4 regions of the Methylophilus sp. 3sh_L genome follow, and region 4 is predicted to be linked to each of the others. Evidence: predicted binding sites of a transcription regulator. Region 4 holds the regulator's gene; each other region holds the start of a gene.
The links. The regulator sigma-54, encoded in region 4, starts transcription at its own class of promoters, with help from an activator protein. The targets are predictions, from matches to a motif close to TGGCACNNTTCCTGCT.

Region 1 (8,143 bases), on a different contig from region 4:
TTGCTGCAAACGGGCGTGCCGCTCGGCTTCACTCAGGGCCGCCTGGCGGTTGACGCTCACCACACTAGCCATGCCTTCCAGGCCGCCCCCCATGCGTGAGCCCGTCACTGGGCTGGCACTGCGGTAATCCAGGCCCACGGCCAGTTTGATATGGGTTTCGTCGACAACCTTCCCATTGGAAACATCCAGTCCTAGCCAGGCGTCGTGCTGCCAGACCTCCACCCAGGCATGGGTTTGCATCAGGCTGCCATCTTCGGTAAACAGGTAGCCGCTCACATAACGTGCAGGCCAGCCCAGGCTGCGGCAGCAGGCAATAAAAGCATGTGCATGGTCCTGGCAGACCCCTTTGCCCAATTGGAACGCCAGCGCCGCTGGCGTGGTCACTTGCGTAGCGCCTTTGCTGTATTGCATGCGTTCGCGCAGGGCCTGCATCATTTCCAGCGCCGGGGCATGCGCAAATGCTTGGACAAAGCCAGCGATAGCGTCATCTGGCTGGGTCAGCGGGGTCTCACGCAAAAAAAGCGCTAGCGGTAATGCGTCGGCGGGGCTGCTTTGTGCCTGCCGGGTATCGACCTCACCGCTGACCGTGATCAATAACGCCTGGTGAGGGTGGTCGATGACCAGCGTATGTGCCTGGTTGCCAAATGCATCTTCAAATGGCGTCAGCTGTCCCGCCACTTTGATCTCCCACTGTTTGACTTGCTGGCGTGGGTCGCTACGCGGCGTCAGCCGTAGCTGCTGTATGGTGTATGGCACACTTTCGCTATACACGTATTGGGTTTGATGTTCGATGGTTAACTGCATGGCGCTTCCCAAATAAAAAAGCGCAGTGCTGTTAGCAACCTGCGCATGAGGGGATCATGGCAATCGGGTATCCGGCGTCAGGTAGTGGCGCTTAAAAAATTACGTTGTATTTCCTCGCCCAGTTTGCGGTTGGCCAGGATAAATTCATCCAGAAAATGATGGACGCCATCTTTTAAGATATCCAGCATGCGGCCGTAATGCAGTCTGGCATGCATCTGCCCAGCCAGCCGTTCAGCTTCGGTGTTGCGGCTACCAGCAACCTGGCGCAAGATAGGCATGATCTCTGCATAGCAGGCATGCAGCGAACGCGGCATGTCTTCACGCAGAATCAGTAATTCAGACACTTTGGTCGGCTCAATCGCATCGCGGTAGACTTTTTGATATGCCTGAAACGCTGACACCGAGCGTAATACTGCGCTCCATTCATAGTAGTCGACCGCGCCATCATTGGCTTCCTGCATGGGGATCAGGTATTCATATTTCACATCCAGCAGGCGCGCCGTATTGTCAGCACGTTCCATGAAGGTTCCCAGGCGCACAAAACTAAAGGCTTCGTCACGCAGCATGGTGCCAAAACAGACGCCGCGGAACAGGTGCGAACGGCTTTTTACCCATTCGCAAAACTCGCTTAAACCGGATTGGGTCAGGTCCTGTTTGATGTACTGCCCAAACTCGATCCACAGCGTGTTCATGTTTTCCCAGGTTTCGGTGGTCATGGCAACGCGCACGGCACGGGCGTTTTCACGCGCACTACGTAACGAGCTGTAAATGCTTGATGGATTCTGGCTATCCATCACCAGATGTTTGATGACATTGGCGGCCGACAGCTCTTTATAGAGGCCATCGTAAATATCGCGGATGCCGGCAATTTCAAGCACGGCATCCCATAGTTCGGCTTCGTTGCTGCTGTCTGAAGGCAATAAGGACATGTTATAAGTCACGTCCAGCACACGGGCGACGTTTTCAGCGCGCTCGATGTAACGTGCCATCCAATATAAGTGATCTGCGGTACGGCTTAACATATGACGGCCTCTTGCGTTACTTGTTGGGCAGCCATTTGTGACTGCACGGTTTCTACACATACATCGTCCCGCTCCAGCACCCAGGTATCTTTGGTGCCGCCCCCTTGCGAGGAGTTGACCACCAATGACCCTTCTTTGAGCGCCACGCGTGACAAACCGCCTGGCACCACGCTGACCGTTTTGCCAGACAGGACAAAAGGCCGTAAATCCACATGGCGTGGCGCAATCCCCTGGTCAACCAGGGTCGGGCAGGTAGATAACGCCAGCGTCGGTTGGGCAATATAGTTGGCGGGTTTGGAGACAATGCGTAAACGGAATTCTTCAATTTCCTGCTTGCTGGCAGTGGGGCCGACCAGCATGCCGTAGCCGCCGGAGCCCTGCACTTCCTTGACGACCAGCTCGGGCAGATGATCCAGCACATAGGCCAGATCATCTTCCTTGCTGAGTTGATACGTAGGCACGTTCTGCAGGATGGGGGACTCACCCAGATAGAACTTGATCATCTCCGGCACGTAAATATACGTCGCCTTGTCATCGGCCACGCCGGTGCCTACAGCGTTGGCCAATGTGACGCCACCATTGCGGTAAACGGAGAGCAGACCTGGCACGCCCAACAGGGAATCGGGCTTGAACACCAGAGGGTCGAGGAAGTCGTCGTCAATGCGGCGGTAAATCACGTCCACCCTTTGCGGGCCTTGCGTAGTGCGCATATAGACGGCGTTATTACGGACAAACAAATCCTGGCCTTCCACCAGTTCTATGCCCATTTGCTGGGCGAGGAAGGCATGTTCAAAGTAGGCACTGTTGTAAGCGCCCGGTGACAGCAACACCACGGTCGGATCAGTGACCCCGGTCTGGGCGACAGAGCGTAGATTATTCAACAGCACACTGGGGTAGTGTTCGACGGGTGCAATCGGGTATTTTTTAAACAAGTCCGGGAATAGCCGCATCATCATCTTGCGGTCTTCCAGCATATAAGACACGCCAGAAGGCGTACGCAGGTTATCTTCGAGCACGTAAAACTGGGATTCGCTGGTGCGGACCAGGTCAATGCCGGCCACATGTGCATATACCTGATTCGGTACATTCACGCCCACCATTTCCGGGCGGTATTGCGCGTTGGTCAGAATACTGTGCGGGACGATGCCCGCCTTGATGATTTCCTGATCGTGGTAGATATCATGCAAAAACATGTTGAGCGCACGTACGCGCTGTACAGCGCCTTTGGACAAATGCGCCCATTCACTGGCCGAAATCATGCGCGGAATCACATCAAACGGAATCAGGCGCTCGGCGCCATCTTCTTCACCATAAACGTTAAAAGTAATCCCGACACGACGGAACAGGACTTCTGCTTCCGCGCGCTTAGCCGCCAGTTGCTGCGTAGGCACATTTGCCAACCAGCGGTTATAAGCCTGGTAAATGGCCCTTATATTGCCCCCATAGCCCTGCATTTCATCAAAAAACTGTTTGGCCGTTTGCGTCATCGTGCTGGACCTTTGCCTTACTTGTAAAATTCATTTAAACAAGAGCAAGCCGTGTGCCAGCCTATAAAATCTATTTAAATCAGTTGCTTATGGTTTTGGTGAGGGGAGTTAAAAAACAAAACGCACCATTTTGGTGCGTTTTGGAATCACGGTTTTGGTGCAGACCAGGTTTTAAATAGGGTTATTCAATATTTTGAATCTGCTCGCGCATCTGCTCAATCAGCACTTTCAATTGCATAGAGACTTGTGTCGTTTCAATCGCCACCGATTTGGAGCCCAGGGTGTTGGCTTCACGGTTCATTTCCTGCATCAAAAAATCCAGCTTTTTACCCATGGTGCCGCCAGCAGTGAGGATGCGGTCCATTTCTACAATATGCGAGTTGAGCCGCGCCAGTTCTTCATCGACATCAATGCGTTGTGCATACAGCACGATTTCCTGGCGCACACGGTCATCTTCTGACTGCATCGCTTCACGCAATTTAGCGGTCAATTTTTCCTGATATTGATTGATCAGGGCAGGTAACAACGGTTTGACGATACTGATTTGTTCACGCACGCCTTGCAGGCGGTCAAGCAATACTTGTTTGAGTTTTTCACCTTCGCGTTGGCGTGCGGCAATCAATTCATCAATTGCCTGCGACAAGCCATCCAGCAGGCTCTGCGCCAGGGCTTCGGTATCCGTGCTTTCGGTTTGGCAAACGCCTGGGAGTTTGAGCACTTCAACCAGATTGACGGGTTGTGCCTGCGGAAAATGTTGTTGCAGTGCAGTCAGGGTTTGCGCGATTTGCCCCACCATCTCCGCATTGAGTGTCAAATTGGCGACTGCCGCATCGCTCTTGAGGCTGATCCGGCATTCCACCTTGCCACGTCCCAGGCGCGATTGCAGCAATTCACGCACTTGCGCCTCAAACTGGCGTAGCGCCTCATCCATTTTGACATTCAGTTCCAGGTAGCGGTGGTTAACCGCCCGTAGCTCAATCAGCAGCAGCCCACCTGTAAAACGGCTTTCAGTGGCCGCAAAGCCGGTCATACTTAACATCGGTTGGCTAGTGGGGGAATTTTTTATCGTCATCATTGGGCTCCTGGCAAACCCGCTGATTGTATCAAATGCGGTATCGTTATGCGAAAATGCTACAAACAAGGCGGCACGTTGCGCAAATCACAGCTTTCACTGACGCGCCGCCCTTAATAAAAGCCATGATTGTGACGTTAAAGCGCTAGTGAAGCTCGCTCATAAATACGATTTTGCCTTGCCGGTAGGCACCTTGCTGCATGACTACACCATTACTAAGGTGTTGAGTCTGGGCGGGTTTAGTTTCGTCTATCTGGCGCAAGATGCGCAAAAAACCACGGTTGCCATCAAAGAATACATGCCGGTGACCTTGGCCGAGCGTGAAGGCGACACGCATATCCGCTCGAATGGTAAAAATGAAGCCGCCTATAAACATGGCATGAAGTGCTTTTTTGAAGAAGGCCTGGCGCTGGCCAATATTGAGCACAAAAATATCGTGCGTGTGAAAAACTTCTTCCGCGCCAACAGCACCGTCTATATGGTGATGAAATATGAGCGCGGCAAATCGCTGCAAGACTACATCATGGCCTTAGCGCAGCCTGTGCCCGAGAGTTTTCTGATCCGCATGTTTGTCGAGCTGCTCAATGGTTTGCGCGAAGTCCATTCGCGCAAATTGCTGCATCTGGATATCAAGCCGGCCAATATTTATATCCGCCTGGATGGCTCGCCGGTGCTGCTGGACTTCGGATCGGCGCGCCAGGCGTTGTCCGAGGTGTCGTTAGCACCGACTTACACCCCCGGCTATGCGCCCCCGGAGCAATACATAGACCGCAAACACCTGGGCCCGTGGAGCGACATATACAGCATAGGCGCCAGCATGTATGCCTGTTTGCAGCGCGCCTCGCCTGTGGCTGCCAATCTGCGGCTCAAGAATGACTCCTTGGTGCCAGCCATCGAGCTTGGCAAACAGATATACTCTGAAAAATTGCTGGCGATTATTGATGAGTGTATGCAGCTCGACTACATGCTCAGGCCGCAAAGTGTATTTTCATTGCAGAAAAAAATGATCGGCATCCATGTGGCTGAAGATCCGCGTGGCTCGCTGGTGGATAAAATTATTAAAGTGTTGACCAAGCCACTATAAGCCACTATGAAATTCATCCTATGAAATTCACCATTGCACAAGGCAGTCGCCAGGGGCCGCGACCTTATAACCAAGACCGGCTGGCGTACTCTTACCACCGCCATGCCATTTTTATGGTGTTGGCAGATGGCATGGGCGGTCACCAGCATGGCGATGTGGCGGCCGAAATCGCGGTCAAAACCATGATCGATGCCTTTCAGCGCGAGTCACAACCCATGATTGCGCAACCAGCCCAATTTTTGCGCGAGCAGATTGCGCAGGCGCATGAGGTGATCGAAAGCGTCCGCCTGCAAAAACGCCTGCAAGAGTCGCCGCGCACCACCATCGTTGTGGCGTTGATCCAACACAACAAACTGTTTTGCGCCCATGTCGGCGATTCCCGTGCTTACCTTTACCGCAACGGCCTGGTCGAGTTTCAAACCGAAGATCATTCCGTGGTGCAATCCTTGTTGCGCGAGGGTAAAATCCGCGCCGACGAGGTCAACCATCATCCGCACCGCAATAAAATTTATAATTGCGTCGGCGGGGATCGCGAGCCACAGGTTGAACTGACCGCGCCGATTCCATTGCGCGAGGGCGATGTGGTGCTGCTGTGTTCGGATGGCGTCTGGAATGTGGTGTCCGAGATCAGCATGGCGCAACATATGCTGGCGGCGGATATTCATGATGGCGTCACGCGCTTGCTTGACGATGCTGATGCCGCCAGTCTTACCGTTGGTGATAACATGAGCGCCATTGCGTTGCAGTGGGGCGAACGCATAGTTACCCCGCTGACGATCTCAACGCTGGATTTACCGCTAGACGTCACCACCACCATGATGAATGAAAGTCCGGCCACGCCCAGTCCTTATGCCTTAGACCTGACGGACGAAGAAATTGAAAAGGCGATTGCCGAGATACAAGAAGCGCTGGGCAGAACCCGGCAATTGATTAAATAAGAGAAAGTAACCATGACCAGACCCAGCCAGCGCGCCAACGACCAGTTGCGTGCCATCGAAATCATCCGCCATTACACCAAGCATGCTGAAGGCTCTGTGCTGGTTAAATTTGGCGATACGCAAGTGATTTGCACCGCCAGCGTAGAAGAAAAAGTGCCTGGCTTTTTAAAAGGCAAAGGCCAGGGCTGGGTGACGGCAGAATATGGCATGCTGCCACGTTCAACAGGTTCACGCATGGACCGCGAAGCCGCGCGCGGTAAACAAACTGGCCGTACGCAAGAAATCCAGCGCCTGATCGGCCGTAGCTTGCGCGCCATTATTGACCTCGAAAAACTCGGTGAACGCACTATTCACTTTGACTGTGACGTGATCCAGGCTGATGGTGGCACACGCACCGCCAGTATTACCGGCGCCTATGTCGCCATGGTGGATGCCGTGAGCACTTTGCTGCAAAAAGGCCTGCTGACTGAAAGCCCGATCAAAGATTCTGTGGCTGCTATTTCCGTGGGTGTCTATCAAGGTACGCCAGTGTTAGACCTGGACTATATTGAAGACTCCGACTGCGATACTGACATGAACGTGGTCATGACCGGCAAAGGTGGTTTTGTAGAAATTCAGGGCACTGCCGAAGGTGAACCGTTTGCGCGTGAAACCATGAACCAGATGCTAGACCTGGCCGCTAAAGGCATCAGCGAAATTTCCGTGATTCAAAAAACCGCACTGGCCGCTTAAGCATGGCCTTGCCCTTCAATAAACTGGTCATTGCCTCCGGTAACAAAGGCAAAATCCGTGAAATTGCGCATTTGCTGGCCCCCTTGAATATCGAGGCGGTGCCGCAATCCGAGTTGCATGTACTAGAGTGCCCCGAGCCGTATGGCACTTTTATTGAAAACGCGCTGGCCAAGGCGCGCCACGCCAGCCAGCATACCGGCTTGCCCGCACTGGCGGATGATTCCGGTTTATGTGTTGATGCCTTGCATGGCGCGCCTGGCGTGATCTCAGCTCGCTACGCCGGGCCACAACCGACCAAAAGCCTGCTCACGCAAGACGAGCGCAACAACGATAAATTGCTCGCGGCCATGGAACGTATTGCCGACCGCCGTGCCTATTTCTATAGCGTGGTCGTGCTAGTGCGTCATCCACAAGACCCGCAGCCTTTGATTGCTGATGGCATGTGGCGCGGTGAAATCCTGCGTGAGTTCCGCGGCACCGAAGGCTTTGGTTACGATCCACTGTTTCTGGATACGCAGACAGGCAAAACCGTGGCAGAATTACCGCTTGAGATCAAAAGCCAGTTGAGTCACCGCGGCCAAGCGATGGCAAAACTGCTGCAACAGCTACACACACTAAGCAATTAATCAGGTGAGTAAATAAGTAAATGAGTAATGAATGGCCAAAATGGGTACGCGATGACGGTTCGGTGGTTTCCTGCACCGAAAAGGTCAAAGTCATGGCCGAAAATTTTGATGAACTGAAACAGATTGCACAAGATGCGCTGGAAGATGGCTTGCTGATGGAAGTCAGCGAAGCGCAAATGCGCAAAGCCTTGCACGAGCTTGTCGATACCTTAATCAATCCTTATAACAAGATTTAGGGAAGTGCTGAATAATTGAGCGAGCGGGATAAAGTGCAAGGCGCACGGAGCACAGGAACCGAGACAGTACGTGGTGTACGGCTCGGCTGCGAGCACCGCGCAACGCAGCAATTTGCCCGCGCAGTCAATTATTCAGTGCTTC
Region 2 (8,143 bases), on a different contig from region 4:
TTTGGAGATTCGTATGAATACAAAATTGAACGTTGCAGTTGCAGCAGCTCTGTTCGCTGCCGCTAGTGGCGCACAAGCTGGCATCACTATCCCAGCTGGTGACTGGACTCTGGACATCGGTGGCGTTGTTAACGCTTACTACACAAACACACGCGTATCAGGTGAGCAAACTGCTGGTTATGCAACTTTGACCTCTGGCCGTGGTTCGCAAGATGCATTAACTGGCGGTGGTGATTTCAATCGTAGCCAATCCAACATTTCAACTGGCCTGTTGCCAAACTACCTGAGCGTTTCTGGTAAAACTCGCCAAAACGATCTGGATGTTGCATTTACAATCAGCATCAACCCAGGTTCTTCAACAACACAAGCTGGTATTCAAAATGGCCAAGGTAACCAAGAAAACCGTCAAGCATTCCTGACATTTGGTGATGCTTCTTGGGGTTCTATCAAGCTTGGTAAAGATTTGGGCATTTTTGCTTCTGACGCAATCTTGAACGACATGACATTGTTGGGCGTTGGTGGCGGTGCAGGCGGTTTGGCTGGTAACACAACTACTCTTGGTCGTATTGGTACTGGTTACGTTTATGCAGACTGGAAAGCTCAAGCAGCTTACACATCACCAAATTGGAACGGTTTCCAATTTACAGTCGGTGCTACTCAAGCATTCAACGCAATTGATGTTGGTTTGAACTCAGCAGTTTCTACTAATCGTGGTGGTAGCCAGCCAGCATTCGAAGGTAAAGCATCTTACGAGTGGACTGGTGATGTAGCTGGTAAAGTTTGGGCAAGCTTCATTAGCCAAAAAATTGAACAATTGAATAACGGTGCAACACCTACACCAGTTCAATTAGGTGGCGGTAGCCGTGTTAGCGCGTTTGATATTGGCGCCACTGTCAAGGTTGCTGATTTTGGTTTGACTGGTTACTACTATGACGGCCGTGGTATTGGTCAAACTGTTCAAATGAACGGTGGTTATGATATTACTGGTAAACGCCGTGATTCCAAAGGTGGTTACGTACAAGGTACATACACTATTCCAGGTGTGGGTACTAAATTGGGCGTAAGCTGGGGTCAAAGCAAACTGGAAGCTAACTCCGGTGATGCAATCGCAGCTGGTCAAGTTGGTAAAGACCTGAAAGATGAAATGTGGACAGTTGGTGCTTATCATCCTTTGACCAAACACTTGAACTTGGTTGCTGAGTACAGCGATGTTAAGTCTGAAGTTGGTTCTTTGGAAGGTAAAGGCAAAACTATCGCTTTGGGCGGTATTCTGTTCTTCTAATTTAATTGCAGTTTAACTGCTTAAATTAAGAGTCAGATAAAACGGCAACTTCGGTTGCCGTTTTTTATTGAACTATCATTGTAAGAGCAAAAGAGATGAAGCTTTATCCAGTAACTGTAATCTCAGATTTTTATGAAAATCCAGATGACATCCGAAAATATGCTTTAGCGCAGAAATACACCTACTGCCATGAAATTAAAGGGGTAGATTATGTATTTCCTGGGAGTCGGACTAAAGAGCTGCGTGAGTTGAGTCAGTCGCTATACGAGAAGGTCTGTAAAAAATTAATCAGCGTATTTCATTTGCCTGAGCATGATGTAATGCGCTGGCAGATCAATACAAGTTTTCAAATTGTTGAGGGTGAATATGGTCACGGGCTTATCCATCAGGATCAAAATACCGTATTTGCAGGTGTGCTTTATTTAACACCCGATGCTCCATTAGATTCGGGGACTTCTTTATTCAGAAAGAATGGCAGTTATGATGAGGATCTATATTGGAAGCTGATTAAAGAGAATGACGAGCGTTTTAAGCGTAAAGAGCCAATTGACTTCACTTATCACAATATGTTCGACGAAATTGTTCGAGTCAATAACGTCTATAATTCATTGATTCTGTTTGAGGGGGATATCCACCATTGTGCCAATCAGTTTTTTGGCAAAACAAAACAAGACTCGCGACTGGCACAGGTGTTTTTTATTACCAAGATTGATGCTAACAAAGAAAGCTCTTTCCCGCTTTTGCGAGTGAAGAATCAAGCTCTTTAATCATCAATCCCCAACTCTTGTATTTTGCGGGTAAGTGTATTCCTCCCCATGCCCAACTGATTGGCGGCTTCAATGCGGCGGCCATCGGTGTGGGCGAGGGCGCGGGTGATGAGGATACGCTCAAACTCTTTGGTTTTGGCGTCCAGAATATTGGTTTCCCCGCGATTGAGCGCGTCGGTGACTTCCTGTGCGAGGGCTTCTTGCCATGAGCCGCCGCTGCTGTGTTTTCCGGTATCTTCTTTCAGCTCTGGGGGCAGGTCATTGACGTCCACGTTTTGACCTGGGGCCATGACGGTGAGCCAGTGGCAGACGTTCTCAAGCTGGCGAACGTTACCGCTCCAGTTGACTGACATTAGGTACTTAATGGCCGCTTGCGATAACTGTTTAGGTTCAACGCCTAATTGCTGTGCGCTGTGGGCGAGAAAATGTTTGGTCAGCAACGGAATATCTTCCCTGCGCTCACGCAAAGGCGGTAAGCGCAGGCGAATGACGTTTAAGCGGTGAAACAGGTCTTCACGGAACAAGCCTTGTTTTACGCGCTCTTCAAGGTCCTGGTGGGTGGCTGCAATCACGCGTACATTCACTTTAATCGGTTGGTGTCCGCCTACCCGGTAAAACTGGCCGTCGGACAAGACACGCAATAATCTTGTTTGCAAATCTGCAGGCATGTCTCCAATTTCATCCAGAAACAAAGTGCCGTTGTCTGCCTGTTCAAAGCGGCCACGTCTGGCTGCAGCGGCTCCAGTAAAAGCGCCGCGTTCATGACCAAACAATTCGGATTCTAATAAGTCTTTAGGAATCGCGGCGGTGTTGATGGCGATAAATGGCTTGTCAGCACGTGGGCTGTGTCTATGCAGCGCACTGGCGACCAGTTCTTTACCACTGCCTGATTCGCCGTTAATGAGCACTGTTGAGTGCGAGCGGCTGAGGCGGCCAATGGCACGGAAAACTTCTTGCATAGCGGGTGCCTGGCCGATGATTTCTGGCGATGGGCCAGTGTCTTCTACGGCTTCGACAGATTGCCGCATGCTTTCTTCAACCGCACGTTTGATAATTTCGATGGCTTGGTCAACATCAAATGGTTTCGCCAGATATTCGAATGCGCCGCCCTGAAATGCCGCGACCGCGCTCTCTAAGTCCGAGTAAGCAGTCATGATAATGACCGGAATTTCAGGATACCGCTGCTTCACCTCGGATAAAAAGTCCAGGCCCGAGCCATTGGGCATGCGGATGTCACTGACGATGACTTGGGGTTGTTCACGATTTAAAGCGTTGAGGGCTTCAGCCGGGGAGGAAAATGTTTTGAAATCAAAGTCGGTGCGTGCCAGGGCTTTTTCAAACACCCAGCGGATGGATTTGTCGTCGTCTAGGATCCAGATTGGCTTCATAGCTGTTTCTCGTGAATTATTGTACGGATGATTTTAATTGCGTACTTTCAATCGGTAGCAATATATGGAAGATGGTTTTACCCGGCTGCGAGTCGCAATCGATCATGCCATGGTGCTGTGTAATAAAGGTTTGTGCCAAGGCGAGGCCCAAGCCTGTGCCGCCTTCCCGACCGGATACCAGTGGGTAGAAAATACGCTCTTTAATGCCGGCAGGAATCCCTGGGCCATTATCAATAATCTCTAAATGAATCCCTACGCGGTAACGTTTTCTGGCGAGTGTGATCTGCCGTTCAGCTCGCGTGCGTAAGGTAATACTCGCGCCTTCAGTCTGATGTTGTTGCATGGCCTGTGCCGCATTACGCGCAATATTGAGTACGGCTTGTATCAACTTCTCGCGATCACCAATCAGTTCAGGCAAGCTGGTGTCGTAGTCGCGGATCACGCGGATATGGTTGGGCGATTCGGCCAGTAGCAGGCTGCGTACGCGCTCCAGCACCTCATGAATATTGGTAGGCTCATATTTGGGCACACGATGCGGTGCCAGCAGCCTATCCATGAGACTATGCAGCCTGTCAGCCTCCTTGATAATCACTTGTGTATATTCTTTCAGGCTAGGTTGGGGTAGCTCAAACTCAAGCAACTGTGCTGCCCCACGTAAGCCACCGAGTGGGTTACGGATTTCATGCGCCAGATTTCTTAATAGCTCAGAGTTAGCTTGTTGTTGTATCAGCATGCGTTCTTCACGGGCAATACGCAATTGCTGATCCATTTGCACAAATTCCAGAATCAGCATGTCCTCAGGCGTTTGGTTGAAGGAGGCTGAGATAGGCGTTACGGTACAGGTAACAGCCGTGGTATGGCCGCGTTGGGTGGTCAGCGCGAACTCATGCTCACGATAAGGGCTTTGTGTTTGAATGGCGTTGGTCACCGCCATTTGCAGGATTTCGCAATTAATAAACACGTCATGAATATGTGCGCCCTGAATCTGGTTGGCACTGAATGCAAACAAAATCTCCGCACTTGAGTTCGCATAAGTGACTTCGAGCCGGTTGTTGAGCAAAATCACTGCCGTGGCAATGTGCTCGAGACCGTTAAAGCCATTGGGAGATTTCTGTACCATGTTCTGAGTTTGTTAAAAAGAGTGAATCACGCCCTGTTTTAAAGCAAAACCCAAGCCAATTCTTACAAGAAGCGTAAAAATGATTGAGCAAGCCCCCAAAATGGTGCATTTAAAGGTTGAGCTCTTTATTTAACAGCTCGATATTGCGCTCATGTGCCTGAATTTCCGCCTCAATCACGCGCAGTTTTTCTTCATACTTGGCGACATTCCTAAACGTTTTTCCATTGGCACCTCTATAGACTTCTGGCGTATTCTGCGCTTCTTCATAGAGGAGTCGAGCATTATCAAGTGCTTGTTTTTCTTGAGAAAGTTCGTTCATCAACAACTCTCTCCGCTTTTGGTCGCGTTGGTTTTGTGTTTGATTGTCAACTTTGGGAAAGTCGGCCGGAGAAGGGGTTTTGGCCGTAGATTTTTTTTCTTTGGCTGGCGGCGGGGGCTCTGCCATTTTTGGTCCGCTAATAATCAGTTCCGCCTTGCTTTTACCTTCAGGCTTGATATTCGTGTAGGTGGTGACGCCATTGCTGTCGGTATATTTATAAATATCTGCATTTGCAGTATTGAATGCCAACAGAAACGGCCATAGGTAAAAAAGTCTTTTCATGGCAATAGTTTAGAGTAGATTGTTGAGGGTATCAACGTCTGCTTGCCTAAAAGCGTTGACGGACAAATGCGCACATAAAAAAACAGGGCAGCCTGGGCTGCCCTGTTTTAGTGCAATCTCTTCTGATTAGCAGGAGTAGTACAGACCAAACTCCACTGGGTGTGGTGTTTGGCGCAGTTTAGTGACTTCTTCCATTTTCAATGCAATGTATGAATCAATCCAGTCATCTGAGAAAACGCCGCCGCGTGTTAAGAACTCGCGGTCTTTATCCAGATACTCCAATGCTTGTTCCAGAGATGAGCATACCGTTGGGATCAATGCATCTTCTTCTGGTGGCAGATGGTACAAGTCTTTAGTCGCTGGTTCACCTGGGTGAATCTTGTTCTGAACGCCATCCAGACCAGCCATCAACAAGGCTGAGAAAGCCAAGTATGGGTTAGCAATCGGGTCTGGGAAGCGTGCTTCAACACGGCGTGCTTTGTCTGAATGCACAAATGGAATACGAATCGCAGCAGAACGGTTTTTAGCGGAGTAAGCCAATTTCACTGGTGCTTCGTAGTGTGGAACCAAGCGCTTGTATGAGTTGGTGCCTGGGTTGGTAATCGCGTTCAATGCACGTGCGTGCTTGATGATACCGCCGATGTAGTACAGAGCGAAGTCGCTCAGGCCTGCATAGCCGTTACCTGCAAACAGGTTTTTGCCATCTTTCCATACGGACTGGTGTACGTGCATCCCGGAGCCGTTGTCACCAAACATTGGTTTAGGCATAAATGTAGCAGTTTTACCGTAAGCGTGTGCAGTGTTAGTCACTACGTATTTCAGGATTTGCGTCCAGTCAGCACGCTGTACCAAGGTCGCAAATTTAGTACCGATTTCACATTGACCTGCTGTTGCCACTTCGTGGTGGTGCACTTCAACAGGCACGCCCAGTTCTTCTAAGGTCATGACCATGGCAGAGCGGATGTCGTGCAATGAATCGACAGGAGGCACTGGGAAGTAGCCGCCTTTAACGCCTGGACGGTGACCAGTGTTGCCGCCCTCGAATTTTTCACCTGAGGACCATGCGGCCTCTTCTGAGTTGATTTTCACAAAGCTACCACCCATGGTGGCATCCCACTGAACGCTATCAAAAATAAAGAACTCTGGCTCTGGACCAAAATAAGCAGTGTCACCCAGGCCGCTGGATTTCAGGTAAGCTTCAGCGCGTTTTGCCAGGGAGCGTGGGTCACGGTCATAGCCTTTACCATCAGTAGGGTCTACTACGTCGCAGGTCAGAACCAAGGTTGGTTCGTCAAAAAATGGATCGATGAATGCGGTGCTTGCATCAGGCATCAATTGCATGTCAGAGGCTTGAATGCCTTTCCAGCCAGCAATGGAAGAACCATCAAAGGCGTGACCTTCGGTAAATTTATCTTCGTCGAAGGCAGACACTGGCACGGTCACGTGCTGCTCTTTACCTCTGGTGTCGGTAAAACGGAAATCAACAAATTTGATGTCGTTTTCCGCAACCAGTTTCATTACGTTTGCAACGGACATTACATTCTCCTCAGTGATCAAGATCTAAAATGATTCAACTTGCGCACGCAAAAAAGGGACATGTTGCGGATGTCCCGGAACGTGAGCAAATATAAAAACACAAACTAGCAAAACAAATAGATATGTGGAATTTTTGGTTTACGAATTCCATTGAATCTTAGTATGTAATAGTAGCAGGAAGCATGCCACCCAAAAACAGGCATTTTGCATGGATATGAGATATCTGACATAAAAAAGCAAAATCAATACGCACCAAAAAGGTGCTCAACAACAAATTGAGCACAAAAATGGTGCTCCATGCGCTTGCGTGACTTTCACAGGTATACTCGCGGTTTGACTAGCTTATTAAAAGAACGAAGGTGTCCTTTGGAAAGTGTTGAGAAAATCTTGCAACAAGCCGCTCAGCGTGCTCAGCAAAATGGTTTGCCGTATGCCGGCGCGATGACGCCCCAGGAGGCGTATGCGCTAATCAGTCAAGATCAAAATGCGGTGTTGGTGGATGTGCGCTCACGTGCCGAGTTGGAGTTGGTAGGGCGGGTGCCCATGGCGACGCATCTGGAATGGGCATTTTATCCCGGCATGATTGCCAATCCGGACTTCGCCGATCAGTTACAAGCGCAGGTTGATCCTGCACGTACCGTCGTCTTTATGTGCCGCACCGGCGGCCGCAGCCATAATGCCGCATTACTGGCACAAAAACTCGGATATGCCAATGCCTATAACATGCTTGAAGGCTTTGAAGGCGAGGCCAATGAAGCCAAGCAACGAACCCTGATCAACGGCTGGAAACAGGCAGGGTTGCCCTGGTCCAATTAGGCAAGCAGCTTATGTCGGTTGAGAAATATGCAGTCATTGGTCACCCGATTGCGCACAGCAAATCCCCATTGATTCACCAGGCGTTTGCACAGCAATTTGGCAAGACCATTGTTTACGATAAAGTGTTGGCCCCGCTAGATGGTTTCCTGGCTACAGTGCAAGAATTGCAGCAGCAAGGCTATTTAGGGGCGAATGTCACGGTGCCATTTAAATTTGAAGCCTTTGACCTTAGCCAGACTTTATCTGAACGCGCGCAAGCGGCTGGGGCTGTGAACACCCTCAGTTTTAGCCAAGCGCAGATTCAGGGCGACAATACCGATGGTTGCGGCCTGGTCAATGACATTCTCAAACACCATCAGACAGCCTTGGCCGCAAAAAGAATATTGCTGCTCGGTGCTGGTGGGGCTGCACAAGGCGTGATGTTGCCATTGATCGCGCAGCGCCCGGCGCAAGTAACGGTCGCTAATCGCAGCCAGGACAAGGCGCAAGCCATGTTAAAGAAGTTTGCAACCGAGGCGCAGCAGTTTGACGTCTCTCTGGCAGTCACAAGCTTTACAGATCTCAATGCACCTCTCAATGAACCATATGATGTGGTGATCAATGCCACTTCTGCTGGCTTGACGGACACACCAC
Region 3 (8,143 bases), on a different contig from region 4:
ACTTCCCACTGTGGAATCTTACTCTGCTGATCCACAACATCGCCGACATGAACAACAAAGGGAATATTGTATTTTTTTGAGTTTTGCACTAACCAGCTTGTTTGTGATGTATATGGCTCAGAGCCATATCTTTCCATAAATTGATTACCTTCTGCAGGGGTAGCATAACGTGAATAAAATTGCGTGTCGGGTAACACAGCAATCCCGAAACTAGATACTACTTGGGCAAAAGCAATGTTTTGCATCAAAACACCCGCTAATATTAGGCCCATACGATGACAGACTTTCATTTCTACTCTCCAAATTGAATGTACCTGTGGCTTGGTTGCCAGAAATGAAATGTAGGATTTAAATATGAAACCTAAGCTTCATTGAAACGATATTATTATTAAATCGAGACTAAGCCGCTCAAATCCTGAAAAGCAAACGCTTGCGTCATCAGCTCAAGCAGTGCCATGCTATGCCTTGTGCATGCACAAGATTGTGCGACTGAGTCTTAAAACCCGATATAGAACCTACAGAAATCGACCCAATAAAAAAGCCCGTCGCAAGACGGGCCTTCATGCTGTAAAAAAATAGTATGGAGGATTGATTAATCCCCAGACACTGCTGGAATTTTATGGATACTTAAATCCGCACCATCAAACTCCTCTTCAGGGTCCAGACGTAGACCGACCAGTTTTTTGAGCAAACCATACACCACCAGCCCACCGCTTAAGGCAATCATCACGCCGACCAAGGTGCCCAGCAATTGGCTGATCAGGCTCACGCCACCCAATCCGCCCAAGGCAGTGCTGCCAAAAATACCCGCTGCAATCCCGCCCCATGCGCCACATAAGCCATGCAGTGGCCATACCCCTAATACATCATCAATCTTGAGGCGGTTTTGCGTGAGGGTAAACGCCCAGACAAACAATGCCCCGGCCACGCCGCCGGTGATCAGTGCACCTAGCGGATGCATCACGTCCGAGCCGGCACAGACGGCGACCAGGCCGGCTAAGGGACCGTTATGGACAAAGCCCGGGTCATTCTTACCCAATACCAGCGCAGCCAGCGTAGCGCCAACCAAAGCCATCAGCGAATTGACCGCGACCAGACCGGAGATATTTTGGATAGCTTGCGCAGACATGACGTTAAAGCCAAACCAGCCCACCGTTAATATCCATGCACCCAATGCCAAAAATGGGATATTCGAAGGCGGATAGGCATGCAACTTACCGTCTTTGGTGTAGCGGCCATTACGCGCACCAAGTAATAACACCGCGGCCAAGGCGATCCAGCCGCCCATCGCATGCACCACCACAGAACCGGCAAAATCATGAAAATTAGCGCCAAAACTGGCTTTCAGCCAATCCTGAAAACCAAAATGACCATTCCAGGCAATGCCCTCAAAGAAGGGATAGATAAAGCCGACAATCAGAAAAGTGGCCGCCAATTGCGGATTAAACTTTGCGCGTTCGGCAATGCCGCCAGAGATAATGGCAGGAATCGCTGCGGCAAACGTTAACAGGAAAAAGAATTTGACCAGGCCAAACCCGCTTTGCGCAGTCAAGGTCTCCGCGCCATTGAAAAAGTGGATGCCATAGGCAATGCCATAGCCAACAAAAAAATAGGCGATGGTAGACACACAAAAATCCACCATGATTTTTACCAGGGCGTTCACCTGGTTTTTTTGACGTACTGTGCCGACTTCCAAAAAGGCAAAACCGGCATGCATCGCCAGGACCATAATAGCTCCCAGCAATACAAACAGGACGTCATTAGCTGTCACTAATGATTCCATTTCGCTCTCCGAATTCAATAATTATTAATGGGCGTTTTGTCTCAAGGACACGCCTTTTTAAAATGCGCAAGTTTTAAGCAAGTATCAGGCCATTTTTAAGTGATTGATTTTAAAAGGACAGGCATTTCTTGCAAATAAAAAATGCACCAAAATAAAACTAACAAAAGTGCATTGCACATTTATAGTGCAAAAAAAATAAAGTACGCTTGCAAGAACATACTAACCGGTGTGCCTAGACTAAACGCTCGCGACGGGATAGTGTTTTCAGCACGCGTAAAACCCGCGATATAAGCACCGCTTGCGCGATGAAACTCCTCAAGACAATGAAGGTGTTTAAATAATCTCTACCGGCTGCAGTTGCTTGAGCATTTCAACGGCATCAGGATGCGCAGACCAGAAGTAGTAAAACTCACGGACGGCGTTTAGAAAAAGGTGGCGGGTATTTTTAAGGTTAAATAAGGGCAAGGTGGCGTCAGCCGTGATGCGGTAAGCATTTTTTTCCGTGAGAGGCGCCTCACGCAAGCGTAAGAGCATGAGTTTTGCCATCCGCGTACGCAATTCAATATCCATCTCTTGTTTGTGTTCCATGGATTTGAGCGCTTTAACGTAACCATTCAGCGGCCATAATTCAGCCGTTTCAAACTTTTCGGATTGCAAGGCAGGCCAGACAGACTGTAAATCAATGACGGCTGGTTGCCAGCCAATCGGATGTAACTCAAAGCCGACCGTATCCGCATATTGCATCACGGCTTTCACATCGCCGCGCCAAAAAGGATAAAACTCACGGATAATAGTCAGGATTTCTGGCCAGCGCTGGGCTTCCTTGTCAGCCAGGCAATCATCAACGGCTTGACGGTAGATGGTGCTAGTACATTCCTGATCTTTTAACAGCGGCGTCAGCTCGGCCAACACCGCATCGCGCTGTGCCATGATGGCAGCATCGGCGCCCTTGCTGTGCAATAAATTATAATAAGCTTGAATTGCATCTGCTTCGCGGCTTGAATTCATCGTTAACAACACTAAATAAGAATGAAGTGAATATGAAATGGATTACTAGTCATCATACACTGAAAATGATTATCGCTTTAAAGGAGAATAACGATGGCTGAATGGGGCTTATTGGCCATTTTGATGGCGGGGGCATGGTATTGGATGGATACCATATCCAAGCGTGAAATTGCACTCAAGATAGGTCGCCAATTGGCCGAGCGTTGCCATCTGCAGTTTTTGGATGAAACCGTGGCTTGCGCCCGCGTCGGTTTTGCCAGGGATGGCAATGGACGCATGCAATTACAGCGTACTTATACCTTTGATGTCTCCAGCCAGGGCGTTGAACGCATGGCTTGCCATCTGCAATTGCGTGGCGGCCAATTGGTGGCTTGGCATATTCCCCCTTACGTCACCCAGTAAATCACCATGGTGGTTGGCCGCTTTGCCCCCTCGCCTACCGGCCCCTTGCACTTTGGCTCCCTGGTCGCAGCCGTCGCCAGCTACTGTGATGCGAAAAGCCAAGGCGGTCAGTGGCTGTTACGCATCGAAGATGTAGACACCACTCGCCGTGTCGACGGTGCCGGCGCAGACATTATTCATACCCTGCAGCATTATGGCTTTGTTTGGGATGGGGAAATCGTCTATCAAAGCGAACGCAGCGAACATTATGAACAGGCACTAACACAGTTACGCAAGCAGGCCCTGGCTTATCCTTGCACCTGCTCGCGCAAGGAAATTGCCGACAGTTCGACTCAAGTGGGGATCGAAGGCGCCATTTACCCTGGCACTTGCCTGCATCATCCGGTCAAAGCCAACACACCCGCCGCCTGGCGTCTAAAGACGACAGCTATCAATCTTGGCTTTAAAGACCGTATCCTGGGTTGGCAACAACATGCCATGGCCGCGGACATTGGCGACTTCGTCATCAAGCGTGCGGATGGCCTCTTTAGCTACCAGTTAGCTGTCGTTGTTGATGATGCCCTGCAAGGCGTTACCCAGGTTGTGCGCGGCGCTGACTTGTTGCAATCCACTACCAGACAAATACACCTGCAGCAATGCTTGGGCTACCTGACTCCAGACTACGCGCACATCCCGCTGGTTTTGAATGCACAAGGACAAAAACTCAGCAAACAAACGCTGGCAACCGCCTTACCGCTGGACAATCTCAAAGACACGCTCACCCAAGCGTTTAACTTTTTGCCATATTTACCCAAACCCGTGCCCCGTTTTTCCAGTCTGCCTGCGCTGTGGCAATGGGCCATGACACATTGGCAGCTAAGCCCGGCTGCCCATCCTCTGTAATCTCGTCACCGCTGTCATTTCCTGACAAAACTTACAATATTTATTGATAACCATTATCAACTAGTTTAATATTCGCGACAATCATTGAGAGGATATTAATTTTATGACTATTAAAAATGCCATTAAAAATAACTTAAATCCACGCCCAACTTTACTTTCCATCGGCGTATTTTTCAGCACGGCCATGCTGTCTGTCACGGCCATGGCTGAAACTGCGAGCGAAACCCAAGAATTACATGAAGTGGAAGTCACCGCAGAAAAAAAGAGTGATACCAAACCGGTGAAGGGATATCACGCAAAACGCTCAACCTCTGCGACCAGAACCGATACCGAGCTGGTCAACGTCCCGCAAGCCATTACCGTGATTACGCGTGACTTTATGCAAGACCAGTCTATGCAAAGTATTGCCGACGCAGTGCGCTATGTACCTGGCGTACAAGCAGCGCAAGGCGAAGGCAACCGTGACCAGCTGGTGCTACGTGGCAATCAGACGACAGGAGATTTGTTTGTAGATGGCATGCGCGACGATATCCAGACTTACCGTGACTTATATAACACCGACCGTATCGAAGTGCTCAAAGGCCCTAACGGCATGATTTTTGGCCGCGGCGGTGCTGGCGGCGTCGTGAATCGTGTCAGCAAAAAAGCTGGCTGGGACCCGGTCAAAGACCTGAGTGTGAGCTATGGCAGTTTTGATCACCGCCGCATCACCGCTGATTATGGCCAGGGCTTGTCAGACGAGTTGGCATTCAGACTCAATGCGGTGTATGAAAACTCTAATTCTTACCGTGACGGTGTCGAATTGAAGCGCTATGGCATCACACCAACCTTTACGATCAAACCAGGCGATAAAACCGAGATTATTTTAAGTGCCGAATATTTCAAGGACGAACGCACTGCGGACCGCGGCGTGCCTGCCCAAGCGACACGCACAGGCACATTAACCGTCAATAATGCAGACCTTAACCGCCGTCCTTACCGCATCGGCGATTACGATCAGTTTTTTGGTAATGCGAGACTCAGCCCAACCCAGACGGAAACGACCGCATTCAATGCGATTATCAGCCATGCGTTTGATAACGGTGTACAAGTTAAAAACAGCACGCGCCTGGCCTTCTACGATAAGTTTTATCAAAACATTTATGCAGACAGCCCGGTCTCGACCACAGGAACATTAACAATTTCAGCTTACCGGGATGATACCAAGCGTGAAAACCTGATTAACCAAACAGACATCACTTACAAAGCGAAAATCGGTAACGTTGAACATCAACTGCTTGCTGGCGCAGAATTAAACGCGCAAGACACCGATAACAAACGACTGACAGGAACCAGTGTCAATGGTGTTTCAGCGAGTGCACCTTATGCCAACATCGCGATTAACACCCTTGCACGTAACCAGAAAAGTGATTTCACAGTAGCCGCTTTCTATCTGCAAGATCAGATTGTGTTCAATCCACAATGGCAAGCCGTGGTCGGATTACGGCATGATCATCTGGATACCCGCTATGTAGATGCATTCAATAATCAAACAATTAATGTTTCTAATAATTTGCTTTCGCCAAGAGCTGGCTTAATCTTTAAACCCTCTGAGAATAGCTCACTCTACGCCAACTACAGTACCTCATACGTTCCCAGGGCGGGGGATCAGTTGATTGGTCTTACCGTGAGCACTGCAAGCTTTAAACCAGAAAAATTCATTAATAAAGAAATTGGCGCCAAATGGGACATCAACCCTAACCTGGCATTGACTGCAGCCGTTTTCCAGCTTGAAAGAGAAAATGTTTTAGCCGCAGACCCTTTAAATACGGGGAACTCAATTCTGCTTGATGGCCAGGAGACCAAAGGCCTGGAAGTTGGCCTAAGCGGCAAGGTGACAGACCAATGGCAGGTAATGGGTGCATTCACACTGCAAGAAGGTGAAATCACCAAGCAACAAGGCGCAGGCAACAGTGCGATTTTGGCAGGCAGCCATCTGGCAATGACCCCTACCCGCACTTTTTCATTATGGAATAAATACCAGATCAATGACACTTGGGCGGTGGCGCTAGGTATGGTTAGCCGTTCAGAAATGTATGCCGCTACCCCAACGGCCAGCCAGAGTACCCTTCTGCCGGGTTATACGCGTTTTGATGCAGCGATTTTTGCCAAGCTCAGCCCGCAATGGGATGCGCAAATCAATATCGAGAACCTGACCAACAAAGACTATGCCCTGTTTGCACACAACAACAATAACATTACGCCAGGAGCCCCTTTAAATGCCCGCGCAACATTGAATTACCATTTTTAATCATTAGACTGCCTGTGATTGAAGCCCGCCCAAGTGCGGGCTTTTTTATCGACGTGATCAGCCACGGCAGGCTTCAATGTTAAAATAACGCGTATGAAAAATGCACAACACTCTGACCAGCTTTACCCATTTATTTTCGAACAGTCCGCTGTACGCGGTAACTTTGTCCAGCTTGATCAAAGCCTGTTCACCGCCCTGGAGCATCAGGCATTACCAGAAGCGCTCAAGCGCGTGATTGCTGAGTTTGCTGCGGCCAGCGTATTACTGACCGCGACACTCAAAATGCAAGGCAAATTGATTTTGCAATTGCAAAGCAAAGGCGCCTTGCAGTTATTGGTGGTGGAATGTACGTCAGGCTTAAATATCCGCGCCACCGCCAAAACCAATGGCGAACTCACAGGTGCGCATTTAACCGACTGGCTGGCACAAGGCCAATTGGTGATCACCTTGATGCCAGAAGCAGGCGAACCTTACCAGGGCATCGTTCCGCTGGAAGGCGACAATATCGCCAATATGCTTGAAAACTATATGCTACGCTCGCAACAGATCGATACCCGGCTGTGGCTGGCGGCTGAGGGCGACCGTGCAGCAGGGCTGTTATTGCAAAAGCTACCGCAGCAGCAAGAAAGTGATCTGGATTGCTGGAACCGTGTACAACATTTGGCAGGCACCGTCACTGCGCCGGAACTGCTGGATCTGGAAGCCGTAACGCTGTTACAGCGATTGTTTGTGGAAGAAGATGTGCGGCTGTTTAATGGGCGCGAAGTGCAGGCATTTTGCAGCTGTTCACAAGCCAATGTCAGCAATATGTTGCAAATGCTGGGCCTGGAAGAAGTGCAGAGCATCCTGCAAGAACAAGGCAGCATTGAGATTCAATGCGACTTCTGCAATAAGCATTATGTGGTGGATGAAGAAGAGGCTTTAGCCTTGTTTGACCGCAGCGACGCTTCTGAAATCAAACATTAAGCGACCTCTTTCACTGCACGCTATTGGCCCATTCCGCGCTGCCGCTGGCATTCAAATAACGCAATCGCGGTGGCCGCGGCAGCATTGAGCGATTCCAGGGCCCGCGTCCCTTGGTGTGCCATCGGGATAGTGACACAAGTCTCAACCGCTGCTTGCACCGCAGCAGAAATACCGGCGCCCTCATTGCCCACGACAAACAAAACCGGCTCGTGTAGTGCTTGCTGATAAAGGCTGGCTCCTTGCATGGTCAGCGCAAGTGTTTTGCCAGCAAAGCCCGCGATCACCTCGAGCGCATCCACGCCCTCAAGCAGAGGCAAAATAAACTGCGCCCCTTGCCCGCCCCTGAGCGCTTTCGGTGACCAGGCATCGGTACAGCCTTTGCTGAGATACGCGGCCTGTACGCCTGCCGCCGCCGCTGTACGCAAGATACTGCCCAAATTGCCGGGATCCTGGATATCTTCAATAACGAGCACAAAATCCGCCTGTTCCGGTAACACCGCGGCAGGGATATCGACCAATGCCATCACCCCGCTGCTGGAGGCCACCGGCGCCAACTCTGCAAACATGAGTGTAGGTAGCAGCATGGTATCCACATCGTTCAGCTGCTGTATTAAAGCGGTCGCCTCATCATTACTATGCCCTTCAGGAATAATCAGCAATCTGGGCTCACCATAGACCTGCTGGTAGGCTTCTATCAAATGCACGCCTTCTAACAGCGTAGAGCCTGTTTTTCTGCGCTCACGCGACTGGTCGGCCAGCTTGCGCAATTGTTTGAAGATGGGATTGTCACGGGAGGTAATATGTTTGAAAGC
Region 4 (8,143 bases):
TAATAAAAGCGGAAGTCAAGCTAAGGCCGGCCATTTTGCCCAGCACCAAGCTAGCGAGCAAGGTCAGCACCACTTGTCCGCCACCCAGCCCGAACAGGGTTTTACGCATGGCGTATAGCTTAGGCAAACTAAATTCCAAGCCTATGCTAAACATCAAAAACACAATCCCGAACTCGGCGACCTGCCGGCCAGACTCCTCGTCTTCCAGCAAGCCCAGTGCGTGTGGCCCCAACACGATGCCGATCATGAAATAGGCAAGCATGGCAGGCAGGCCGAGGATGCGGAATAAACCCACGGCAAAGACTGAACTGGTCAGCAGTAATAAAAGATGTATCAGGGAATCAAACATGCAAAGCTCTAAAGCGTTTATACCAAACTGGCCAAACAGGCGTTTGACCGCAATCAGCCTGTGCTGAAAGGTTAATGTCTATTATGAAACGCAATTGTTTCAGGATGATGCATCCTGCCACAAATCTTTGTTTTATGCAAAAAATGTGCCTAGTAGTAAAAAAACCGTAAAAAAAGAGTCTTTTACTTTATCGTGAGGCAACTCGCTTGTTATACTAACCCGCCATGATGACAGCAAATTCCGGCATCCATCTTGTTAAAACACCAGACATCGTGACTCGCGCACGAGGGGTGTTGGTGCACGAAGCCGATGAAATCAGGCAATTGGCAGACCGGATAGGCAGTGCATTTGAAGCCGCGGTGCATATGATTTTGGCTTGCAAGGGACGGGTGGTCGTCACGGGCATGGGCAAATCAGGCCATATTGGTGGCAAAATTGCAGCCACTCTAGCTAGCACCGGCACCCCGGCTTTTTTCATGCATCCGGCGGAAGCTAGCCATGGTGATCTAGGCATGATTACCGCAGAAGATGTCGTGATCGCACTGTCCAACTCCGGCGAAAGTGATGAAATCATTAATATTTTGCCGGCCATTCGCCGTATTGGCGCCCGCGTATTGAGCATTACCGGCAGTGAAGCGTCTACGCTGTCACGCGAATCGGAAGTGCATTTGAGTGCAGCCGTAAGCCATGAGGCTTGTCCGCTCGGCTTGGCCCCAACGGCCAGCACCACGGCCGCCTTGGCGCTTGGTGATGCCTTAGCACTTTGCGTGCTGGACTTGCGCGAGTTTACTGCAGAAGACTTCGCCCGCTCGCACCCTGGTGGCAGCTTGGGCAGACGATTGCTGGTGCGGATTAAAGATGTGATGCGCACCGGCGCAGCGGTCCCTCAGATTGCTGAACAAGCCTCCATTCAGGAAGCCATTACGCAAATTTCGCTTAAAGGCATGGGTTTTACAGCGATTGTGGATCATGCGCAACGCCCTATTGGCATTTTCACCGATGGTGATTTGCGGCGGCTGTTTATGCAAGGCAATACACAACCTGATTCACCAATCCATACCGTGATGAACAGAACACCGCATTTACTGGAAACCAGTCAGATGGCGGTTGAAGCAGTCAACATGATGGAGCAACACAAAATCAATGGCTTTTTGGCGGTAGATACAGAGGGGCGATTGGTAGGGGCTTTCAATATGCATGATCTATTGAAAGCCAAGGTTGTCTAGCATAGAAAGTTCTCAACTCAAGCATGCTTAAACACCCTATTTTATTGCCGATTGCGCTCATGCTACTGCTGGCGCTGCTGACCTTCTGGATTAACCAGAATGTGCAGGAAGAAGCATTGAAAATGAGCAAGCTCAATCGCCAGGCACCCGATTATATGCTCTACAACTTTGTCAGCACACGTACAGATGCCGCCGGCAACACCAAATATGTGCTGGCCGCTGCAAAAATGCGTCATTTCCCAGTGAATGACTATACCGAGCTGCAACGACCCCGCTTTACCCAGTTTGGGCTGGACAAACCTTATACGCAAATTTATGGTCAGCGTGGACAGGTATCAGCCAATGGTAAACTGGTGGAATTTAGCAAGCAGGTCAAGGTGATCCGCCAAGCATCAGTAACCAAGCCGGAAACAGAGATGCAAACCGAACAACTTTGGATGGAGCCGGATACCGAAGTGGCCCATACAGACCAGCCCGTGGTAATCCGACAAAAACCGGCAACCGTCATTACTGGGACGGGGATGCGCTTTGATAACAGAGCCGATACCATGCAGCTATTTAACCGGGTACACGTTCATTACGAACGTCCACCCGCAGTGAATCGTTCGGCAAGCCCTGTCCAGGCAACGGATACAGAACGCGCCAATGAGCGTTGATGATGGAGAAATGAGTTGAACACGCAGAAGTCTTTATTTTTAGTGACATGCATACACGTATGGCTGCTATTTTCCCTCCCAGCCACTGCGCTGGCTGAAGAGTCTGACCGCGACCAACCGATAGAACTGGAAGCAGATACCGTCACCGTGAACGATGCCAAAAAAATCAGCATCTATACTGGTAATGTGATCCTGAATCAGGGTACCTTGCAAATCAAGGCCGACAAAATGATCGTACGTGAGGACCAGGACGGCTTTCAGCACAGCACCTGTACTGGCAATCCAACCACCTTCAAGCAAAAACGCACCGGTAAAGACGAGTGGATGCAAGGCAGTGGTCAACGCATTGAATACAATGCCCGCATGGATAAGGTACAACTGTATACCAATGCCTGGGTTAAACGCGGCGAAGACATTGTGAATGGCGACTACATCAGCTATGACGCCAATGCCGAGTATGCGGAGGTCATTGGCGGCACTAAAGCCAACCCGAACGGTACAGCCGGTAGCCGCGTTAAGGCCACGATCCAGCCTAAAAACAAAACCACGCCACCAGTGATTGACAACAAACCCACCTCGCAGCAAGGGTTGCGCATGAATCGCTCACTGCAACTCAAGGTGGAACCTGCACCCGCTGAAAGCACCAGCGAACAAGGTAAAGAGTAAGCTTAAAGATGGAAACCATGGCGTTAGCAGAGCAAAACCATTTGCAGGTCAACCACCTGAAAAAAACCTACCTGGGCCGTACCGTCGTCAAAAATACGACGCTTGAGTTACGTAGCGGCGAAGTGATTGGCCTGCTTGGCCCCAATGGTGCGGGCAAGACCACCAGCTTTTACATGATTGTCGGCCTGGTCGCGCTGGATGAGGGCAACATCACCCTCAATGGCACCGATGTTAGCCGCGCGCCCATGCATGAACGTGCGCGTATGGGCCTCGCTTACCTGCCACAGGAAGCCTCGATTTTCCGCAAGCTCAGCGTGACCGACAACATCCTCTCCATTCTGGAGACGCGCCCCTACACAGAAGAGGAGCGTGAGGCCAAGTTGGAGTCGTTGCTGGATCAATTACATATCCAGCACATCCGCAATAGCCAGGCAGTCAGCTTATCAGGGGGGGAGCGTCGGCGCGTTGAAATTGCACGCTGCCTCGCTACTGACCCTAAATTTATTTTGCTTGATGAACCGTTCGCCGGGATTGACCCGATTGCCGTGATTGAAATCCAGAAAATCATCCGCTACCTGAGCAGCCAAAATATTGGTATTTTAATTACAGACCACAATGTCCGCGAGACGTTGGACATCTGTGATCGCGCATACATCGTCAACGAAGGCGCTGTGTTTGCGGCAGGGACCCCTGATGAAATCATTCAGAACGAGGGTGTACGTGAAGTCTATCTGGGCAAGAATTTTAGGCTGTAATCCGTCATGAAACAGAACCTGCAATTACGTATTTCGCAAAACCTGGCGCTGACTCCGCAGTTGCAGCAGTCTATCCGTTTGCTGCAACTGTCCACGCTGGAGCTGAACCAGGAGCTGGAAACCATCCTGCAAGAAAACCCTTTGTTAGAAATGTCTGACGGAGAAGACGGCGAGTTTGAAGAGGGTTCAGCGCCAGCGGCCAGCCCCGAGCCAGAGCTGACAGATGCCAGCTCGTTTGACATGGCCACGCAGCATGAAATCACAGCACCCGCGGAAAGCTTGCGCGAAGAGCTGCATGACGACCTTGGCGGGAGCGAGAGCGATCTGCCTAACTTAAGCGAGGAATTCACCCCGCCAGAATTTGAAGATGATTATGAGGAGTTTGGCAGTACCAGCAACTGGGATGAGGCCGGCCGCAATCATCAAGAAGATGAAGACAGCGACTTTTCCCGGCAGGAAACCACCAGCATCAGCTTGCGTGAGCATTTAATAGACCAGATCCAGCTGGCACACTTGTCGCAGCGGGACATGAGCCTGGTCAAGTTATTGCTGGACAGCATTAATGACGATGGCTATCTCGAACAGGATTTACAGGAGATCGTTGAGCACCTGCCTCTTGAACTTGAAGTAGAGCTGCTAGAACTGGAAACCGCGCTCAAGCTGATCCAGAACCTGGACCCCCTGGGCGTTGGTGCACGTGATTTACGTGAATGCCTGCTGTTGCAACTGATGCACTTGCCCGCAGAGACGCCATATCTGCAAACGGCGATTGCAATCGCCAAAGACCATTTGGCGCTGCTAGCCAACAAAGACTTTGTCAAACTGCGAAAAGTGCTGGCTTGTGACGAAGCCGCACTCAAAGCCGCACAACAACTGATCCGCCAACAAAACCCCAGACCCGGCAGCGAGTTTTCCAACTTTAGTCACGATCACTTTATCCAGCACGATGTGGTGGTGAAAAAAATCAAAGGCATCTGGGTCGCCTCCTTAAACGATGGAGTGATTCCCAAGCTACGCATCAACCAGATGTACGCAGACATCCTCAAGCGCAACCGCGAGAGCTCAGGCCAATACTTGCAAAGCCAGATGCAAGAAGCCAAATGGATGATTAAAAACATCCAGCAACGGTTCTCGACCATTCTGCGCGTGTCGCAAGCCATTGTGGACCGCCAGCGCAACTTCTTTGAGCACGGGGAAATTGCCATGCGGCCACTGGTGCTGCGTGAAATCGCCGAAGAGCTCGATTTACATGAAAGCACCGTTTCACGTGTCACCACGCATAAGTACATGCTCACACCGCGGGGCGTCTATGAACTCAAATACTTCTTTGGCAGCTCGGTTGCCACCGATGCAGGCGGTTCATGTTCTGCCACGGCCATCCGCGCATTGATCAAGCAAATGGTGGCTGAAGAAAACCCGAAAAAGCCGTTGTCGGACAATCAGATCACCGACACACTCGCCCAGCAAGGCATCGTCGTTGCCCGCCGGACGATTGCCAAATACCGTGAGTCACTGAATATTCCGCCCGCAAATTTGCGCAAATCGCTTTAAAACAAAAGGCCGCATTCGCGGCCTTTTTGCTTGTCGGGACAAACTTATCAATCCCTATTACCTGATCGTAATCTTGGCAAATTTGCGTTTACCAACCTGCGCAACCACCGTGATCCCTTTTGCCAAGGGTAGATTTTTATCGTCGACCTTGACGCTGTCTAGCTTGACACCGCCCTGCTGTATGGCTCGCATCGCTTCGCTAGTACTTTCGACCAGGCCTGCCTGCTTGAGCAATTGGCTAATGCCTATGCTTTCGCCTTCAATGGTCACTGACACTTCAGGCACCTCGTCTGGGATGCCGCCTTTGGCTCGGGTTTGAAAGTCTTGCAACGCTTTTTCTGCGGCAGCTTGGCCATGAAAACGCGCCACAATTTCCTGTGCAAAGCCGACTTTGATATTGCGGGGATTTTCACCAGCTGCGACTTGTGCTTTCCACTCGGCGATGGTTTCCAGTGTCGCAAAAGACAGCAAATCAATGTACCGCCACATCAGTTCATCTGAAATTGACATAATCTTGGCAAAAATAGTCTCTGGCGCTTCACTGATCCCAATATAGTTACCCAGTGATTTGGACATTTTATTCACGCCATCCAGGCCTTCCAGCAGCGGCATCATCAATACACATTGCTGCGCCTGACCCGCCTGCTTTTGCAACTCTCGCCCCATGAGCAGGTTAAATTTCTGGTCAGTGCCGCCAAGCTCAAGATCGGCTTGCAGTGCCACTGAGTCATACCCTTGCAACAGCGGGTATAAAAATTCGTGTATCGCGATCGGTTGATTGCCTTTAAAGCGCTTGGAGAAGTCATCGCGCTCCAGCATGCGGGCCACAGTATGGCTGGCAGCCAACTTGATCATGCCAGCCGCACCGAGCTCACTTAACCATTTGGAGTTAAAAACGATCTCGGTTTTAGCAGGATCAAGGATTTTGAAGACTTGTGCCGCATAGGTATCGGCGTTAGCTTTAACCTGCTCCACGGTAAGCGGCGGGCGCGTAGCACTTTTGCCAGTCGGGTCACCAATCATGCCGGTAAAGTCACCAATCAGGAATAAAATCTGATGACCCAAGTCCTGCAATTGACGCAGTTTATTAATCAGCACAGTGTGGCCCAAATGCAAGTCTGGCGCGGTGGGATCAAACCCGGCTTTAACACGCAGCGGCTTGCCCGTTTTAAGTTTTTCAACCAGCTCTTGCTCGATCAATAACTCATCTGCGCCGCGCTTGATAATCGCCAGCGCTTTTGCAATTTCCGGGCTCAAGGCCTGGGTATCAGATGAGGGTTGCTTGGTATCCGTCATGCTAGGTATCCGTGAAAAATAAAAACGATGCACAGCCCCGGCATCGTCTCAAATTAAGTAAAACAGCTATTTTAACGTAATCCCATGCATTTCTGTAAGCATGGCTGGAGCAGTGTTAAAATGGTGCCCATGCAACTTTCAGCGGATCGCTCCCAGCCACGGTTATTTATTGGTCTCATGTCTGGCACCAGCCTGGATGGCGTGGATGCCGTGCTGACCTCATACACAGGCGAGCAAGTGTCGCAAACGGCCTGTTACTTCCTGCCCTACCCTGAGGAACTGAAACAACAACTGCTAGCCTTGCACACGCCCGCCCAAAACGAGCTCCATGCCGCTGCCGTGGTTGCCAACCAGCTTGCCGAGCTTTATGCGCAAGCTGTCAATCAGCTACTCACACTCGCCGGTACGCCTGCCGATGCCGTAACCGCCATCGGTTGCCATGGTCAGACCATCCGGCACTGTCCAACCCTGGCTAATGGCATGGCATACACCATACAACTGGGCAACCTTGCCCGGCTGGCCGAATTGACAGGTATCACGGTCATTGGCGACTTCAGAAGCCGGGATATTGCGGCCGGGGGGCAAGGCGCACCGTTAGTCCCCGCGTTTCATCAAGCTGTTTTTGCGAGTGCAAACACGCATCGCGTCGTGATCAATATCGGTGGCATTGCCAACCTGAGCGACCTGCCAGCCAACGGGCCAGTGACCGGTTTTGATTCAGGCCCCGGCAACCTGCTCATGGATGCCTGGACGCGCCAACACACAGGCCAACCTTATGATGCCGGTGGACGCTGGGCGGCCAGCGGAAAGGTGAATCAAGCGTTGCTAAATACGCTGATAGCCGATCCTTACTTTGCGCTTGCCACCCCCAAAAGTACTGGTCGCGACCTGTTTAACGACAACTGGTTAATGCAGGCGCTGGCTCAGCATGCTGACAGCGCACAAAATGTGGCGCGTACTTTGCTTGAGTTAACGGCAATCAGTATCACAGAAGCCCTGACGCGCTTCTGCCCAGGGGTTCAAGAAATCTATGTCTGTGGCGGGGGGGCGCATAATCTGGCCTTGATCGATAGACTGCAGGCACTCTCTGAGATGCAGGTGCAACTGACGGATCAATTGGGCGTTGGCGTAGATTGGGTAGAGGCAGTGGCTTTTGCCTGGTTGGCTCAGCGCTGTGTAGACCATTTGCCCGGCAACTTGGCAGCGGTCACCGGCGCAGCAGGTCCGCGTATTCTAGGTGCGATTTACCCCAACTAAAGGATTCCCAAAAGCAGTGCAAACGCACCAATGACTTGATTATATCTGGTGCAGGCTTTTGATTGTTTTTTTAACTTTTCCGCGACAGTCACCGCACAAGCAGTGATAAAACAATACGATTGCGTATAATTTAACCAACTTGATTAAAGACTGAGTACGTTATGGCTACCAAGGCGACCATTACATTTGACAACGATAGTAGCGCAATTGAGCTACCGGTATTAAAAGGCTCACTGGGCACCGATGTGATTGATATCCGCAGCCTGGGCAAACATGGTTATTTCACGTTTGATCCTGGCTTCATGTCTACCGCGTCGTGCAATTCTGGCATCACCTTTATTGATGGTGAAAAAGGATTGCTTTACTACCGTGGCTATCCGATTGAAC

Region 1: ACIDF8_RS08445 (circularly permuted type 2 ATP-grasp protein) is a predicted target of sigma-54. The motif match lies at 3,357-3,372, and genes of this name have one in related genera.
Region 2: glnA (type I glutamate--ammonia ligase) is a predicted target of sigma-54. The motif match lies at 6,867-6,882, and genes of this name have one in related genera.
Region 3: ACIDF8_RS06315 (ammonium transporter) is a predicted target of sigma-54. The motif match lies at 1,860-1,875, and genes of this name have one in related genera.

What each region holds. Positions count from the first base shown of each region.
Region 1 covers NZ_JBKOUF010000003.1:146,418-154,560, reverse strand. The annotation lists gene ACIDF8_RS08455 (transglutaminase family protein) at 1-804, opposite strand, end outside; gene ACIDF8_RS08450 (alpha-E domain-containing protein) at 882-1,826, opposite strand; gene ACIDF8_RS08445 (circularly permuted type 2 ATP-grasp protein) at 1,820-3,313, opposite strand; gene ACIDF8_RS08440 (YicC/YloC family endoribonuclease) at 3,495-4,388, opposite strand; gene ACIDF8_RS08435 (serine/threonine protein kinase) at 4,534-5,469, shown strand; gene ACIDF8_RS08430 (PP2C family protein-serine/threonine phosphatase) at 5,490-6,407, shown strand; gene rph (ribonuclease PH) at 6,420-7,139, shown strand; gene rdgB (RdgB/HAM1 family non-canonical purine NTP pyrophosphatase) at 7,142-7,765, shown strand; gene ACIDF8_RS08415 (hypothetical protein) at 7,786-8,001, shown strand.
Region 2 covers NZ_JBKOUF010000003.1:50,092-58,234, reverse strand. The annotation lists gene ACIDF8_RS08015 (porin) at 14-1,282, shown strand; gene ACIDF8_RS08010 (DUF6445 family protein) at 1,378-2,049, shown strand; gene ntrC (nitrogen regulation protein NR(I)) at 2,046-3,437, opposite strand; gene glnL (nitrogen regulation protein NR(II)) at 3,454-4,557, opposite strand; gene ACIDF8_RS07995 (DUF4124 domain-containing protein) at 4,667-5,158, opposite strand; gene glnA (type I glutamate--ammonia ligase) at 5,285-6,694, opposite strand; gene ACIDF8_RS07985 (rhodanese-like domain-containing protein) at 7,061-7,510, shown strand; gene aroE (shikimate dehydrogenase) at 7,522-8,143, shown strand, end outside.
Region 3 covers NZ_JBKOUF010000002.1:117,337-125,479, reverse strand. The annotation lists gene ACIDF8_RS06320 (LamG-like jellyroll fold domain-containing protein) at 1-245, opposite strand, end outside; gene ACIDF8_RS06315 (ammonium transporter) at 593-1,783, opposite strand; gene ACIDF8_RS06310 (hypothetical protein) at 2,117-2,791, opposite strand; gene ACIDF8_RS06305 (DUF3301 domain-containing protein) at 2,885-3,193, shown strand; gene gluQRS (tRNA glutamyl-Q(34) synthetase GluQRS) at 3,200-4,075, shown strand; gene ACIDF8_RS06295 (TonB-dependent receptor) at 4,179-6,365, shown strand; gene hslO (Hsp33 family molecular chaperone HslO) at 6,459-7,331, shown strand; gene ACIDF8_RS06285 (TrmH family RNA methyltransferase) at 7,352-8,143, opposite strand, start outside.
Region 4 covers NZ_JBKOUF010000007.1:89,640-97,782, forward strand. The annotation lists gene ACIDF8_RS12640 (cation:proton antiporter) at 1-349, opposite strand, end outside; gene ACIDF8_RS12645 (KpsF/GutQ family sugar-phosphate isomerase) at 574-1,575, shown strand; gene lptC (LPS export ABC transporter periplasmic protein LptC) at 1,599-2,231, shown strand; gene lptA (lipopolysaccharide transport periplasmic protein LptA) at 2,247-2,897, shown strand; gene lptB (LPS export ABC transporter ATP-binding protein) at 2,915-3,652, shown strand; gene ACIDF8_RS12665 (RNA polymerase factor sigma-54) at 3,659-5,203, shown strand; gene tyrS (tyrosine--tRNA ligase) at 5,261-6,499, opposite strand; gene ACIDF8_RS12675 (anhydro-N-acetylmuramic acid kinase) at 6,629-7,756, shown strand; gene gltA (citrate synthase) at 7,918-8,143, shown strand, end outside.